DNA from 2 places in the Cumulibacter soli genome. Region 2 is predicted to be linked to the other one. Evidence: riboswitches for the same ligand, from Rfam matches in the RefSeq annotation. Region 2 holds a riboswitch; the other holds the start of a gene.
What was found. Region 2 has a riboswitch for thiamine pyrophosphate ahead of thiC (phosphomethylpyrimidine synthase ThiC). Riboswitches for the same ligand answer to the same signal wherever they lie in the genome.
Positions count from the first base shown of each region.

Region 1: linked by a shared signal. The riboswitch ahead of E1H16_RS17195 (thiamine ABC transporter substrate-binding protein) and the one ahead of thiC (phosphomethylpyrimidine synthase ThiC) in region 2 are both predicted to bind thiamine pyrophosphate.

Region 1 covers NZ_SMSG01000009.1:52,853-61,413, reverse strand. Annotated here, with positions in the region: gene E1H16_RS18490 (glucosaminidase domain-containing protein) at 1-178, opposite strand, end outside; gene E1H16_RS17205 (adenosine deaminase) at 620-1,651, opposite strand; gene E1H16_RS17200 (hypothetical protein) at 1,762-2,667, shown strand; TPP riboswitch at 2,733-2,838, shown strand; gene E1H16_RS17195 (thiamine ABC transporter substrate-binding protein) at 2,893-3,948, shown strand; gene E1H16_RS17190 (ABC transporter permease) at 4,010-5,620, shown strand; gene E1H16_RS17185 (ABC transporter ATP-binding protein) at 5,635-6,678, shown strand; gene E1H16_RS17180 (PP2C family protein-serine/threonine phosphatase) at 6,720-7,511, opposite strand; gene E1H16_RS17175 (EcsC family protein) at 7,605-8,282, opposite strand; gene msrA (peptide-methionine (S)-S-oxide reductase MsrA) at 8,395-8,561, shown strand, end outside.
Region 2 covers NZ_SMSG01000003.1:121,360-129,920, reverse strand. Annotated here, with positions in the region: gene E1H16_RS07375 (SDR family oxidoreductase) at 1-454, opposite strand, end outside; gene E1H16_RS07370 (HNH endonuclease signature motif containing protein) at 877-2,925, shown strand; gene E1H16_RS07365 (hypothetical protein) at 3,154-3,750, shown strand; gene thiD (bifunctional hydroxymethylpyrimidine kinase/phosphomethylpyrimidine kinase) at 3,848-4,711, opposite strand; TPP riboswitch at 4,742-4,849, shown strand; gene thiC (phosphomethylpyrimidine synthase ThiC) at 4,847-6,577, shown strand; gene E1H16_RS07350 (MFS transporter) at 6,582-7,934, shown strand; gene thiM (hydroxyethylthiazole kinase) at 7,931-8,561, shown strand, end outside.

The DNA of each region.
Region 1 (8,561 bases), on a different contig from region 2:
GTTCCTGCATACCTTCCTGCGCGGGAACCGCCGCGTACTCCAGGAACTGCTCGGGAACCGTCGGCGGTGCTTTGGTGTGCGTGTCCGGCTTGTCGTCGCCGCCAGAGAAGAACCAGAACATAGCCAGGACCAGTACGGCACCGACAATCGCTAGGGTGCGCTGGCGGCGGCGCATCATCTCTTCGTGCGCACTGAGCCGCCTCGATGCCCGCGTAGTAGGTCGCGACCCCGGTCCGCGCGTCGTCGTACGTCGAGTCGAGGTGCGGTTGGACGCGGGACGACTGGAAGTCCTGGGCCGTGGTGGCGCGACAGTCGATTCGGCGGCGGCCACGCCGAACTGAGCCGCGTTGGTCGACCGCGAGGCGTTGGTGGAACGCGACGGGCGACTCGAGCGTGACGAACCCGTCGATCGAGCGCTCGTCGAGCGTGAACTAGTCGAACGCGAATTAGTCGAACGCGGACTCGTCGATCGTGAACCGGCCGAACGCGTCGATCGTGCGGAACCGGTGGATCGCCCTGCGGACGTGGACCCGGCCTTGGAACCGGACGCGGACCCGGCAGTGGACCTGGAGGCGTCGGTCGATCGCGTGCGGCGTGCTTCAGGCTCGCTCATCACCGATCAGACCTTCGCGGCATACGCATCGATTTCTGCCAGCAGGCGCGTCTTCGTGGCCTCGGGCGCGAACGAGCGCCGCACCGCCGATCGCGCCAACTCGGTCACCCCGGCGCGATCCAGGCCGAGCAAGTCAGCGGCAATCTCGTACTCGCGGTTCAGCGTCGTACCGAACATCGGCGGGTCGTCGCTATTTATCGTCACCGGCACGCCCGCGGCCACGAGTGTCGGTAACGGATGCGCGGCTAGCGAGTCGACGCAGCGGGTGGCCACATTCGAGGTGGGGCATACCTCGAGGGTGATCTCCCGCTCGGCGAGCAACTGCATCAAGGCCGGATCTGTGGCGGCTGCGATACCGTGACCGATCCGTTCGGCGCCCAGATGCTCGATCGCGTCCAGCATCGTCTGCGGCCCGGTTGACTCACCAGCGTGGGGGACGGAGCGAAGCCCGGCCGAACGTGCGGCGTCGAAGTGCGGTTTGAACTGCGGCCGCGGTACGCCGATCTCGGGACCGCCGAGACCGAAGCCGACGAGCGAGGACGGACCGTGATCGAGTGCGACCGCCAGGGTCGTGTCGGCTCCGGGAATCCCGTTCTCACCAGCGATGTCGAAGATCCACTGCAGTTCCAGCCCGAAATCTCGGTGTGCGGCAACCCGAGCGTCCTCGATTGCCTCGACGTACGCCTCGGGCGCGATCCCGCGGATCACCGATGTCTCTGGAGTACAGGTCAACTCCGCATACCGCACCTGCTGCGCCGCCAACGACTGAGCGACGCCGTAGGTCAGCGAGCGAATGTCCTCTGGAGTGCGTATGAGATCGACCACTGAGAGGTACAACTCGATGAAATGGGCGAAGTCGGTGAAGGTGAAGTATTTCGCCAGGGCCTGAGGGTCGGTTGGCACGACTGCGTCCGGATGCCGCGCGGCCAGTTCAGCGACAACCTCCGGGGACGCCGAGCCGACGTGATGTACGTGTAGCTCGGCCTTCGGCAAGTTCGCGATGAACTCCGATAGCGGGTGTTCCTGGGGAACCGTCATGCCCTCTAGTCTGTCGCATGAAGACCGCGAGGTGGCGGAGCCGACGGACTGAGAGTCGGAGAGCTGCCGTGCGACTACTCACGATGACTATGAACTGAGGCTGAAACACGATGTCCATGCCCCCGCAAGGTCCCGGCGGCCGTCCGAACCACGACCCATACGGCACGGGCGGCACCCCGCAGGGGTGGAATCAGCCTCAGGGTGGATGGGACGGCGCGCAGGCGGGTGGACATCCGCAGGATTCCCACCAGCAGGATCCGTACCAGGCTCCGCAGACCGATCCGTACCAGCAGCAATACGACACGTACGCCGCGCAGAACCAGGACTATCAGCAGTCGGGCTACCAGACCGAACAAATGCCGGCGGCGTACGACGCGTCACTCTCGGCCGCGACGATGACCGGCGGATCCTCGCCGGCGGGTCCCGGATGGGAAGAACCTCCGCGCAATAACAACACGTTGCCGTGGATCGTCGGCATCGCGATCATCGTGGTCGGCGCGGTCGTGGCCGTGCTTCTGCTGGTCAATAGCGGCGACGATGATAAGAGCGCCGGCGGTGGTGGCTCCGAACAGTCTCAACCGGCACAGTCCGAGGGGGACCAGGCAGAGGAAGATGCGCAGGACGGATCCGGCGATGGTGCAGACTCCGGTGCCGACGCGGGCACGGATGGCGGCTCCAACGACGGTGGCGCCGGTGATGGCGGCGATACCGGCGGGAGCGGTGGCTCCGATGACTCAGGCATGGACTCGCTACCCGAGGAAGTCCCAGTACCTGCCAGCGTGACTATCAGCAGCGCGACATACTGCTCCGGTTCGACCTGTTCCGGCCTGTTCGAAGCGGACGATCCGGCCGCGGCGTACGACGAGTGGGTGGCCGCGCTCGAAGACGCCGGTTACACGATCTCGTCCAAGGACATCATCGGCTCCGGCGACTCGGCGATCTGGACGATCGAAGCCGAAGGTGCGTACTCGCTGAGCCTCGGTTGGGCCGGAACCGGTTATCTGTTGGTTGAGTAGCAGCCGGTAACCCTCGAGCGCCCGGCGACGACACGGTCGCCGGGCGCTCGGGCTATATTGGTGGGCGCATACGACAGGGGAGCGCCGCAGGGCGCTGAGAGTGCGGACGGACCGCAGACCCTCGAACCTGACCCGGTTAGGACCGGTGGAGGAAGTCGGGACTCAGTCGGAATCGATGCCCCCGTGGCTTCAGTCCGGCTCCCTCGCTGTTGACGGAGGGAACATATGTCGAAGCAACGCGCAGCAGTCGCCGGCTTGGTGGTTATTGCTGGCGCCGCCAGCCTTACCGCATGCGGTGTGGATTCAGGGGCCGGCGATGATGACTCGAAAACCATCACCGTGATGAGCCACGATTCGTGGGGCGCACCGGATGAGCTGATCGAGCAGTTCGAGGAAGAATCCGGATACACCGTGAAGGTGCAGACCGCCGGCGACGCTGGGGAGGTAGCTAACAAACTCATCCTCACCGCGGATTCGCCTACCGCCGACGTGATCTACGGCATCGACAACACATATGGGATGAGGGTCGTCAACGCGAACGTGATTGAGCCCTACGTGGCGAGCACCGCCACCGACGAGGCTAAGGAACTCGCGCTACCCGGCGCCGAGGACCAGCTCACCGCGATCGACTACGGTGACGTCTGCTTGAACGTCGACGATGCCTGGTTTGCCGAACATGACATAGATCCACCGACGTCACTGGACGATTTGATCGATCCGAAGTACAAGGACTTGTTCGTCACTCCCGCCGCGTCGACATCCTCGCCAGGGTTGGCATTCTTGCTGGCCACCATCGCGCAGTACGGCGAGGACGGTTGGCAAGACTACTGGACGAAACTGATGGATAACGGCGCGAAACTCACGAGCGGATGGAGCGACGCCTACTCGGTCGACTTCTCCGGCGGCGAAGGTAAGGGTGCGCGCCCGATCGTGCTGTCGTACGCGTCTTCGCCACCCTTCACCATCCCCGAGGGGGAGAGTGAGCCGACGACCTCGGCTGTGTTGAACACCTGCTTCCGGCAGATCGAGTACGCCGGTGTGATTGCCGGCACTGACAACGCCGAGGGCGCTGAAGCATTCATTGACTTCCTGGCCGATACGCCGTTCCAGGAGTCGATCCCCGACACCATGTTCATGTATCCCGCGAGCGGTGCGGCGCTGCCTGAGTTGTGGGCGGAGCACGCGCCACTGGCCACCGATCCGCTGAGTGTCGATCCGAAGGAGATCGAGGCGAATCGGGATACCTGGCTCAAGGAGTGGGCCGACGTCACCGCAGGTTAGCGCGAAGCAGTCCCGCGGTACACCGAGCCGCGCGAAGGTCGGCGTCCCGACGTGGGTGCTGGTGGCGATCGCGGCGATCCCGATCGCCTTCCTCGCAGTCTTCTTCCTGCTGCCGATCGGCGGCATGCTGCAACGCGGGTTCTTCACTGACGGTGCGCTCGACCTGTCGGCTTTCGGTGACACGCTCAGCAGCCCGCGAATACTGCGGCTGATCTGGCTGACCGTCGCGCAGGCGGCGGTGGCCTCGGTGCTGTCGGTTCTGCTCGGCGTGCCTGTGGCGTACTGCCTGTATCGCCTACGGTTGCCGGGAAGCGGCCTGTTGCGCGCGATCGTCGCGATGCCGTTCGTGCTACCCACCGTTGTGGTCGGCGTCGCGTTCCGCAGCCTGCTCAACGAAGCCGGTCCGCTCGGATTCCTCGGCCTGGACGGCACCTGGATCGCGATCATCCTCGGGCTGATCTTCTTCAATATCTCCCTTGTGGCGCGCACCGTCGGATCCAGCTGGCAGGGACTGGATTCACGCGCCGAGGAATCAGCGGCCGCTCTCGGCGCCTCACCGATGACCGTGTTCCGGACCATCACACTTCCGGCGCTACGTCCGGCGATCGTTTCGTCGGCATCGGTGGTGTTCCTGTTCTGCTCGACCGCGTTCGGCGTCGTACTCACCATGGGTGGGTTGCAGTACGGCACGATCGAAACCGAGATATACCTGCAGACCGCGCACTTCCTTGATCTGAAGACCGCCGCGGTACTGTCCGTGCTTCAACTGGTCGTTGTGCTCGGTCTACTCGCGTTCATTGGCCGCTGGCGTCGCGGCGTCGCGCCAAACCCGACCGTGCGTGTCGTACGGCGACGCCCGCGAAGGAGCGAATGGCCCGTGCTCACGGTGCTGGTCATTGTCCTGGCATTCCTTCTCACGCCGATTCTCGCGCTGGTGGTGCGCTCGTTGCAGCGCGGCGGGCAGTGGACGCTGCAGAACTACGTAGCGCTCGCCGACGAGGACTCGAATCCGGCACTGTTGGCTCCGGTGACGCAGGCGCTACGCGCCTCGTTGATCATTGCAGCGAACGCGACCGTGATCGCTGTCCTACTGGGCGTTCTGGTCGCCTTCGTGCTGTCGCGCGCCAGCGCAACCCGCGGGGGTCGTCGCGCGACCAAGGTCTTCGACGCGGTGTTCATGTTGCCGTTGGGTGTCTCGTCGGTGACCGTCGGCTACGGCTTCTACATCACGCTGAATAACCCCCCGCTGGACCTTCGCACCTCGTCGGTGCTGATCCCGATCGCGCAGGCCACCGTCGCTCTGCCGCTGGTCGTGCGGACGCTCACTCCGGCGTTGCAGCAGATCGACGACCGACTGCGGCAAGCCGCGATGATGCTGGGGGCGCCGTACTATCGGGCCTTGATGACGGTCGACGTCGCGGTCATTTGGCGGCCACTGCTGGCTGCTGCCGGCTTTGCGATGGCGGTGTCGATGGGGGAGTTCGGCGCCACGGCGTTCTTGGCGCGCAGCGATAATCCGACGCTGCCGGTGGTGATCTTTCGGCTCATATCGCGGCCGGACGCCGAGAGTTTCGGAATGGCGATGGCGGCCTCGGTCGTGCTGACGGTGGTGACTGTGGTGATCATGGGCTTGGTGGAGCGGCTGCGGGTATCGACGGTGGGGACGTTCTGATGGAGGTCGTGCCGATGGATGAAGAGACCGTGCCGGTAGACAGCAACTCGACAGAAAGCAACGCGACGGCACTGGAACTTGACGGCGTCCGTGTGCGGTTCGAGCGCACCGTGGCTGTCGAGGGGGTGCGCTTGCAGGTCGACGCGGAAGAAATCGTCGCAATCCTCGGTCCCTCGGGCTGCGGCAAGTCGAGCTTACTGCGCGCGATCGTCGGTCTTGAGCCTCTCGATGGCGGCACCGTGACGTACGACGGGGTCGATCAAAGCGCGATCCCAGTCCATCGCCGCGGATTCGGCTTGATGTTTCAGGATGGGCAGTTGTTCGAGAACCTCTCGGTACGTCAGAACGTCGGCTACGGTCCACGGCGGCATAAGGCGTCGCGCGCCGAGACAACCGCCATCGTCGATGAGCTGTTGGAGTTGGTGGGGCTGGCCGGATACGCCGCGCGGGCGCCGTCCACCCTGTCGGGTGGTCAGCGACAACGCGTCGCCCTCGCGCGAGCGCTCGCGGCAAAACCACGGCTGCTGCTCCTGGACGAACCACTGTCGTCGCTGGACGCCTCGCTTCGTCGGCGGCTGGCCGATGATTTGCGGCGAGTACTCAAACAGACGGCTACGACCGCATTGCTGGTGACGCACGATCATGACGAAGCATTCGCGATAGCCGACCGAGTGGTGTTGATGCGCGATGGGAAGTTCGTTCAGCAGGGCACGCCCCGTGAGGTGTGGTCGGCCCCGGTAGATGAAGCTGCGGCGTTGTTCCTCGGCTACGCCCGGGTCCTTCGATCCGGTGACTGCGTCCCGCTGCGACATGCGTTCGGACTTGGCGAGCAAACGCTGGCGCTACGGGCAAACGCTCTGCGTATCGCCGCGGACGGTGCCTTGGTGGCATCGGTGCGCTCCGTGGCCCCTGCGCTCGACGAGTTGCGGCTCATCGTGGCGATCGAGGGTGGCGAGGAACTCGAGGCAGTGGCGCCGATCGATGCTCAGGTGGCCACCGGGGACGTCGTACGGCTCAGCCTGTTTCGCAGTGGGACCGCAGCGATATCGGAGAACTGATCGAGATCATCGCCGCGTCCGGGGCTCATTCGGCCGACGGTTTATTCCTCATCGGCGATGACTTTGGAGGTTACGGTGTCGGCCCCCGGATCAGTCGTGGGCGCGGACTCGTCGGCGGTCAGGATGTCGATGAGGATCACCGTGACGTTGTCCGGGGCTCCCGCCTCCAGCGCGAGTTCGACGAGTCGGTCGGCTGCTGCATCGACATCAGCGATGTCCAAGGACGTGATGATGTCCCCGCGGGCGACGTAATCAGTCAGGCCATCTGTGCACAGCAGGTAGCGATCGCCGGCGATGCGCCGCAGCGTGGTGAACCTCGGCTGTACGTCCTGCCCGTTCAGGGACTTCAACACGACATTGCGATACGGATGGTGCTGCGCCTGGTCGGGAGTGATGTCGCCGTTGTCGACCATCAGTTGGACGAACGAGTCATCGCTGGTCAACTGCGTCAGCTTGTGCTTGTCAGCCTGGTAGAGGTACGCGCGGGAGTCGCCGATGTTCGCCACGGCGATGCGACGATCACCGAACATCACCGCGGTGACCGTTGTGCCCATGCCCTCCAGGGTGGGATTGTCAGCGACCTGGCGAGCGATTTCGGCCGTAGCGTTGTCGATTCCTTGGGTGAGCGCGGCGGTGATGTCGTCGCTCGGGTGCTCGCGGTCGAGCGCGGCGAGCATGTCCTTGGTAATCGTGGAGGCGACTTCTCCGGCGGCGTGACCGCCCATCCCGTCGGCCACCAGAATCAGGCGGTCGCCGACGTAGAAGCTATCTTCGTTGTTCTCCCGCACGAGACCGAGATGCGTGCGAGCTGCTGCGCGCAGCAGGTTTGGCATCGTGACTCCTCGACGCGTGCTCGGACCGGTGCCCAGCAAGTTTAGACCCAACGCCGTTGCCAAGTTGTGACCCGCGCAGGTGGCGGATTCGGATCAGAGTGTCGGCCCGTGTTCCTTCGAGGCGTACCTGCCTACCTGACGGGTCGTCCAGCCATCCGTAGCGCCACCGATGATGCCCGCGAGCCCAGGAATCGAGCGGCCGATGAAGCTTGCGGTCGACCTGCCTGCAGCCCGAGCGATGATTTCGCCGATCACCGCGGCACCGATCTGGTTCGCGGTCTTCTCGTCAATGGGCGGACCTGTGGCGATATCGCGCGGGCGGGACGGTATCCGGTCCTCGGCGAGCAGTTTGCGCACCGCCTTCGAACCGAGGATCGTCGCGAATACCGCAGTACGCACCCGGTCATCGCCCAGATCGTAGCCGCGTAGGTGCGCTATCGCGGCCACCATGCGGCACTGCAGGATGGCGATTCCGACGACGTTTGCGGGGATCGTCGCGACTTTGCTGGCCAGACCGCCGATGTTTGTTGCGAACCCTTCGACGGCGGCCAGTTTGGTGTGGTCGGAGATGATGCCTGCGATTGCCTCGCGCACGTTGCCGTTGGCTTTTTGCAGCCGGGCGTCGGCGTACACCGCGGCCGGGCGCAGCGGCCCGATGCCGTCCAGCGCTTTACCGAACGCGACTCGCGCGACTTTGCCCGAGGCTTCTGGGGTCGCGCGTTGTACGCGCGGGATGATCACCCGGTTCAACAACGTGTCGCGAAGCCCCATCGTCGCCTCCTACGGCCGTCGGTCAGGTACGGAAAGTATGCCCCCGACCGTCGCCGGATGGCAGGCGTGGCTGCGGGTGGGCAGCAAACGAATTGGGTCGTAGGCTGGGTGCATGGTCATGTGGGGTCAAGAACCGGTGATGGTCGCTGAGCACGATGCGCTGCCAGGACGAGACGGGTACCCGTACCGAGTGCCCGCGATGAACGAAGTGCTGGGCACGCCGTTGGACGGCCCGTGGCCGGACGGCACCGAGGTCGCCGTACTGGGCATGGGGTGCTT
Region 2 (8,561 bases):
CCCGTAGCGCAAACTTCGACGCGCAGTACATCGAGTTCCCCGCATTGCTGGCGAGCCCGGAACCGGAGTTGATCAGCACTATCTGTCCGCGTGTGCGCCGCAATCCAGGTAGGGTTCGCGCGGTCAAGTCCGCAACCGCGAACACGTTCGCATCAAAGATTTCGCGCCATTGGCTCCGAGTGGTTTCGGCTACCGCGCCGTTGTCCCAGATACCGGCACTGTGAATCAGCACGTCGAGATCGGGCAACTCCTCACTCGCCCGAATCAGCGCTGCCTCATCAGTCAGGTCCGCGACGAACGGGGCCGCCGACTTCAACTCGGCGCACGCGACCGCGGCAGATTCGGCCGACCTGGCGCCGATGATCAGGTCGTGCGTCGCCTGTAGTGACCGGGCGATGGCCAGGCCGATTCCACGTGCTCCGCCTGTGATGAGCGCGATTGGGCGATCGTTCATTCCACCACGATAACGACGCGAGCGAGAGCCGTGAGCGCAGCGTCCACGATTATGGGCCAGCGGCCGGCAGCGGTGGCACGGTTCGGATCGCTACCGCCACCGGTCGCGCTCACGTAGGTGGTCGACTGTGCGCTTCTGACGGTCGCTATTGGCCGCTGCTGACAACCGGGGCACCTGCGCCCCACGTCGAACGCGCATGAGTGCGGCGTCAGTTCGGGGATGAACTATATGACGTAATGCGGCCACACATCAGATTCGCCATCGCAGTCGAGGATTGCCATCGCCAGCTGACGACGATCGAACTATCTCCCGGCGAGATGCATCCTTCGTTTCTATGCCTCGGCTATATATCTGCGAATCAGTGCGCGAGCGACTGTCCGTACCGCCGAATTCTGTCGGAGCGGGTGGCTAGAGTTGCTGTTATGACGGAGATCGAGACAGGAGGCGCCTTGGCGCTCTTCGGCGGCATCGATTGCTTCGGCGACCTCGACGGCAGCGAGCAGGTCGGCGTAGCTGCCGCGCACCACGGCCGTATTACCGAGGAGCTCTCCGACACCAGCCACAGCGGGGATTTCAGCGATGAGTGCAGCAGCGACTCGGCGACCACGCTGGCCCGGCGGATCCTGGCGGTCGGCGGCGGGAACACGGCGCAACGCCACGTCGCTGACGTGATTGCTCGCGCGCTAGACCTCGCCGACGCGATCGCCTGCGATAACAACGGGGACGACGACTCGGTGAGCGAGTACCACGTCGCAATGGCTGGCATCGACGCCCTCGACACACTGGAGTCGGCGCTTGCTGCAGCGAAATCACAACTAATCGCGCACAGCTACACGCACGCGCACGAGGAACTGCTTAGCGACACCCAGTCCCCTGGCCAAGTCGTCCGGCACGCCGACGGCGCCCTGGACCGTCTTCCGTCTCGCGCCCAGATCGTCGCGACCGATCTTGCCGTTATTGCCCGTACTACGCCCGGTCGTGCACGGATGCTCACCAAGCACGCGGTGCAGCTGTGCGCACACCTACCCCACACGCTCGGGCGGCTCACGAGCGGTGAACTGACGGCGTACCAGGCGTTCCGAATTAGCCAGGAGGCGCACCAGTTGACGCCCGAGCAGGCGTCCGCCCTCGACGAGGCCGTGTGCGCGAAAAGGTTCACCGGTGCGCACTACGGTCTCGGTGCGCACCGCGCCGCCACGACCACGTTTACCCGCCGGCTCAGCACGGCCGTACGCTCGCTCGACGTACATCAGCGGCCGGACACTTCGCACCGCACGCGCGGATCCCGCGATCGATATATCCGATTCGGGCTCACCGCCGACGGTATGACCAGCGTGCACTGCGCGATCCCCGCCCTCGACGCGTTAGCGATCGACACGGTGCTCGACGACTACGCCCGTACGGCACCCGTCAATGACGATCGCACTCACGAACAACGCCGTGCCGACGTGTTCCGCACCCTGTTCGTCGGTCCCGCCGCACTTTCCCCGCCGGCCCAGATCGCAATGAACCTCGAACAGCTAGACGCGCCAGCGTTCGATGATGAGGGCGGCTACACCGTCATCGATGAGCGGCAGAACCTGCGCGCCCGGGGTATCTACGACACCATCAGACTCCTGGCCGCATGCCTGGACTGGACCTTCCCCAATACCGCCCACGCCGTGGTGAACCTCGACGTCACGACCGACACTCTCCTCGACATTCAGCGCTCGGCTCGTTATCGGCAGCGTCGACAGACCGGTCCGCCGACGGACACTAGTTCCAGTTTCGAACCCGATCCGCCCCCACACTCGTGTTCATCGCCAGGCTTAGCAGCACACCGGTGTCCAGGCTCCGATCCGGGACGCTTGCGTGGAGTGCAGGACATCGCATCGCCGTCCTGTAAGGCATCCGGGCGTGAACGCTGCGCACCGCGAAAAGACGGTCCAGTCGATTGTTGCCGCAGGATTCGACCCTCACTTGCTCGACAACCACGTGCAAGTACAGCAGGGACGCCTGAACTCTGCGATGTGTCGCAGGACGCCATCGCGGACAGTCACGGACCGCACGGGCCCGGGCAGCGGTACCGACCCGCGACCGTCCGCGGTCTCGGCTCGATCTCCGACGACCTCGCCCACGCCCTGTTACAGAACGCCGACCTACGCCGCATCCTCACCGAACCGCGCACCGGGCAGCCGCTCGAAGTCAGCAAGCGCCGTCCCAGTCAGGCCCTTCGCGACGCGATCATCAACCGAGATCGCCAATGCCGGTTCCCCGGCTGCACCCGCACCACCGATGCGCTCGACCTCGACCATGTAATCGCGTTCCGCGAGGGTGAGTCCGCTGCCGGACAAACCACTCCGCAGAATCTGCACGCTCTATGCCGTGCCCACCACCGCGCCAAACACCATCTGCATTGGAGCCCCGTCATGAACGACGATGGGACTATCACCTGGCGCAACAACCTCCTTAGCCTCTCGGTCACTACCTGAGCCGGCATCCACACTGAATCCGCGCCGCCAGCAGCAGTCCGCTTGTACGCAAGACACCGACGGGTGACCGATCTGCGCGCCTCGGCGCACGGAAGCCGCTCGATGGCGGAACTACTAGCAACAGTGTTGCGCCCTGACTCAATGCCCAGGGCTCAGATCCGCGCCAGGGAACATTCGGGGCTGTGGATAACCTCGAGCGAGGGGTGGCTGGGGTCGAGGATGTCAGCTATGGGAATTCGCTATTACGGCTGGCCGCTACGGACCGACCTCGACTTCGCGGCAGCACTCAATGACCCGTGTTCGGCATCTCGCGTCATCGATCAACGCGAGGCCGCCCACGCTCCCCACAACTGCGTGGGTTTGGACAAAGCGCACCTGATGCTCTATCAGTACTTCACGACAGCGACCAGCATCGAGCCCCCACTGGCCGACCCGACAATGCGTTTCAGGGAGTCGCGCCCTAACGAGCCCGATGCGAAGCTTCGCGATGTGCTCGATCCAGAAGCTTTCTCCGAGTGCGAATGCGTCGCTGCAGGCATGGTGACGGTGATGCCCCGACCGGGCGCGATACTGCTCACCGGCGACGCTGTGGGTCGATGGAGCCCCAGCGGTGTCGCTCCGTACTTCGGTGTGGTCCGCCGCGAGTACGTCAACCTCGCCGCCGCGGACTTCCTGACCGTTGACCTCAACGAGTTGGAGCACACGTGCGACGTGCTTTTTGGTGACGGCCACGGCTCCTACTGCCGCTCACAGTTTGCCGAGTTTCGTGACGCTATCGTGCGGTTCGCTGCGGAAGACGCCGGTTTCCTTTACTCGATAACCTAAAGACTGGCAGGTAACGCGTTGGCGGTCGGCTATGCGCGCCAACTGCCAGCGGCAGTCAGCTTGATGGTGGCCGGTGGGCGATTGCACTGCGAGCGACTCAGTGCCAGCGTGGCTGCTCGTGGAAGTGATGGACCGGACCTGAACCAGAACCGACATGCAGATCCTCGCCGTGTCGTAATGCCTCGGTCAGCCACGCCTTCGCCTCACGGACCGCTGGCAACCATTCCGGGTGGCGCCCTCGCAATGCGGCGATCGCTGAGCTCAGTGTGCAGCCTGTCCCATGCGTTGCGGTTGACTCGATGCGAACAGCGTCCAGTCGCGCGAGCCCCGAAGAATCCATTCGCGACGAATCTGCCCAGATGTCCGTGCACTCCGGAGCATCCAGGTGTCCACCTTTCAGCAATACTCGCGATGCGCCGCTCTCAAGGAGCATTAGCGCCTGATTCTCCATCTCTGCAACGGAAGTGGCCATCGGTCGATCGAGAAGCACGCCGGCCTCGGGAATGTTCGGCGTAATGACAGCGGCCCGCGGCACCAACGCCCGAACGGCGTCGATCGCATCGTCGGCAAGTAGTTTGGACCCGGTCGTCGACACCATCACCGGATCAAGCACCACCGGCACCCGCGCGAGCGGTCCGTCATAGAGCAGATCCCCTACGACAGAGGCGATCGAGGCCGATGCCAACATGCCGATCTTCACGACGTCCACGCGCACATCAGCAACGAGCGTCTCGAGTTGCGCACGCACCACTCCGACCGGGATCTCATGCACCAGACGCACCCCTTGGGTCGACTGCGCCGTCAACGCCGTGATCACACAGGTGCCGTACGCGCCGAGCGCGCTGAAGGTCTTGAGGTCGGCCTGAATACCCGCCCCGCCAGACGGGTCGGATCCGGCGATCGACAAGGCGATCGGCGGCTTGGGCAGTGGGGCGTTGAGTGCGTGATCAGCGGGGGCCATGTCCGCACTCTAACCACAGTGGTTACCATCGAGGCACCCCACGGGAGCCCGGGCACGGGCTGAGATCGGACTGACGCCGTCCGGACCGTTCGAACCTGTCCGGGTCATACCGGCGAAGGAAGAGGAGGCGCCGAAGTGCGTACCCCACATCAGTCCGAAGTCCATCCCCAGCACCGCGCGGTCACCGTCGGCGACTTGCAAGTGCCGATGACTGCCATCAGCCTCGCCGACAGTCCCGACGGCACGCCCAACGACGACGTGCTGATCTACCGCACCAGCGGGCCCGGCTCCGATCCACGGGTCGGCCTGTCGGACGTGCGCGGGGCGTGGATCGCGGCCCGAGGCGACGTCGAGCCGTATGCCGGCCGAGGGCGAAACCTTGCGGACGACGGGCGGGCAGCTGTGCGCCGCGGCGAAGCCTCCCAGGCCTGGCGCGGTACGCGCCGTACCCCGATGCGTTCGACACCAGGGCGCACGGTGACTCAGATGCACTACGCCCGCCGCGGGGAGATCACCCCCGAGATGCGATTTGTGGCGTTCCGCGAGGGATGCAATCCAGAGCTGGTGCGCAGCGAAATCGCGGCGGGTCGCGCAATCATCCCCGCAAATATCAACCATCCCGAGTCCGAACCCATGATCATTGGTCGTGCATTCCTGACCAAGATCAACGCGAACATCGGCAATTCGGCCGTCACCTCTTCGATCGATGAGGAAGTCGAGAAACTCACCTGGGCGACTCGTTGGGGCGCTGACACCGTCATGGATCTCTCCACCGGCAATGACATCCACACCACCCGCGAATGGATTGTCCGCAATAGCCCGGTTCCGATTGGCACCGTGCCGATCTACCAAGCCCTGGAAAAGGTGGATGGGGACCAGAGCGCGCTGACCTGGGAGATTTTCCGCGATACGGTCCTGGAGCAATGTGAACAAGGCGTGGACTACATGACCATCCACGCGGGCGTTCGGCTGGCCTACGTGCCACTCACCGCCGACCGCGTCACCGGGATCGTCTCTCGTGGCGGCTCTATCATGGCCGGATGGTGCCTAGCTCATCACGAGGAATCATTTCTATATACGCATTTCGACGAACTGTGCGAGATCTTCGCGCGGTATGACGTTGCGTTCTCCCTCGGCGACGGTCTGCGTCCGGGGTCGATTGCCGATGCCAACGACCCCGCTCAATTGGCCGAACTACGCACGCTCGGCGAACTCACCGCCCGAGCATGGGAGTATGACGTTCAGGTGATGGTCGAAGGTCCGGGACACGTCCCGCTGCACTTGGTCAAGGAGAACGTGGACCTGGAACAAGAGTGGTGCCACGGTGCACCGTTTTACACCCTCGGCCCGCTGGTCACCGACATCGCACCGGGCTATGACCACATCACCTCCGCGATCGGCGCCGCGACCATTGCGCAGCACGGCACGGCAATGCTGTGTTACGTCACGCCGAAGGAGCACCTTGGGCTGCCGAACAGGGACGACGTGAAGACTGGCGTCATCACCTACAAGATCGCCGCGCACGCGGCAGACCTCGCGAAAGGGCACCCACGCGCCAGGGAGCGCGACGACGCGCTCAGCAAGGCGCGGTTCGAGTTCCGCTGGCATGATCAGTTCGCGCTCTCCCTCGACCCAGAGACCGCGGCCAACTTCCACGACGAAACATTGCCCGCGGAGCCAGCAAAAACGGCACATTTCTGCTCGATGTGTGGGCCAAAGTTCTGTTCGATGCGCATCAGCCAAGACATCCGCGACGCATACGGCTCAGCCCAGGAGCAGCGCGCCGCAATCGAAGCCGGGTTGGCGGCGAAATCGCGCGAGTTTGTTGAACTGGGCGCAAGCGTCTACGTCGACGAGGCTCGGTAACCCGATGAGCCTTGTCCCCGGTCTCCCCGCGCCCGGACGCGCCGCCGTTCGCGCTGGAGTCGTCGGCAACTTCGTCGATCAAATCAACATCTTCCTCCCCGTGGTGGCCCTCGCACCTGCGTTGGCGACACTGGCTGGTCCGCACGCTGGCGTCACGGCCGGCGCGGTGGTTATCGTCGCCACGCTGTTGGGCAGACCGATCGGCGCGATGATCTTCGGCCGTATTGCCGACCGGATCGGTCGCACCAGAACGACCAAGATCGCGATCGCCGGTACAGCCGCGTGTAGCCTCGCAATCGCCGCTGTGCCGGGACATCAGCACATCGGGGTGTGGGCGATCACCGCGGTCATCGCGTTACGTTTCGTCGGCGGCGCGTTCCTCGCCGGCGAATACACCTCAGCGATCCCGCTGGCGATGGAGTGGTCGGTGCCGCGACGTCGCGGCCTGGTTTCCGGCTTGATCATGTCGATGGCAGCATGGGCGCAATCAGCGATCGCGTTCGCCACGATAGGTCTGATCGCGCTGCTAGGAATCGGGGCGTACGCCGACTACGGGTGGCGCTTCGCGTTCGCGGCCGGCGGTATAGCCAGTCTGCTGCTACTGGCCTACTACTCAAAGCAAGTCGCAGATGCTCCGCAGGTCACCGCCGAACGGGCGATCGCCGACCGCGCGCGCACCGGCGCTCGCGCTGGACTACGCGCAGTGTTGATCGGTCAGTACGCGGGCGCGTTCTGGCAGGTATTCGCCTTGATGAGCGGCTTATGGTTGATGACCAACATGGTGGTCATCGCGGTGACTGGGCGGCTGGAGACCGACCTGAGTCTCGACTCCGACAATGTGGCGCTGATGATGGGGGTCGCATCCATCGCCCAAGCAGTCGTCATGGCCACGACCGGGCACCTGTCGAGCCGGCTGGGTCGCCGCCGGTTCTTCATCGGTTGGGGCCTTCTCGCCGCCGTCGCTGGTCCGCTGGTCTGGACGTTGACGCTCGCGACAGAGGCAATACCCGCGATATATGGAATCGCGCTGCTACAGATCGTTACTGTGTGCGGGTACGGACCGGTCGGCGCGTACCTATCCGAACGGTTTGAAGCCCATGTACGCTCCACCGGCTACGGGACGGCGTACTCGTTGTCGATCGTGCTCCCCGCGCTGTGGCCATGGTGGTTGCCAATTCTGGAAGACATCCTGGGACGAAACGGGTCCGTCATCACGGTGCTAGCGGTCGCCGGTCTGCTGGTCGCGGGATGCGGCGCACTTGGACCTCGATTGTCTCCAGATGACCTCGACCGGGATGTCGAAGCCGTGGCGCGGATGCCCCAGCGAGAGCACAAACCCGTTAGCGTGCAGTCATGACCAACGATCGAGTCGCCCGAGACGACATCGCCGCAATCATCAACGCGGTTCGGGAACGACGTCCCTTGGTACATGCCTTCAGCGCAGCTGTGACCGCGCCCATCGTTGCCGACGGCCTACTAGCCGCCGGCGCGCGACCGATGATGACAGACACCGCGACGGAAGCGCCCACCGTGACCGACGCTGCCGATGCACTGCTGATCAATGTCGGCTGCCTCAGTAGTGACGCCGCAGCCGGGATCCGCCCCACCCTCCGCGCGGCACAACGCGCAGCTATCCCGTGGATCCTCGACCCCGCAGCGATCGGTCGCGCTCCGGTGCGCACACCATTGGCCCGCGAGCTCCTCACCCTCGGACCGGCTGCCGTACGCGGCAACGGCTCCGAGGTGCTCGCCCTGGCCGACGGCGGGCCCGGCGGTAGTGGCGCGGACAGCACCGTCAGCGCACAGTCCGCTGACGGTGCGGCTCGCCAACTCGCCGACCGGTATCACTGCGTTCTTGCTGTCTCCGGGGCCGTTGATGTCATCACCGACGGAGCTCAGACCGTGCACATCGCTAGCGGCCTGCCGATGCTGACCCGGGTGATCGGCACAGGTTGCCTGTTGGGCGCACTGACCGCCGCGTGCG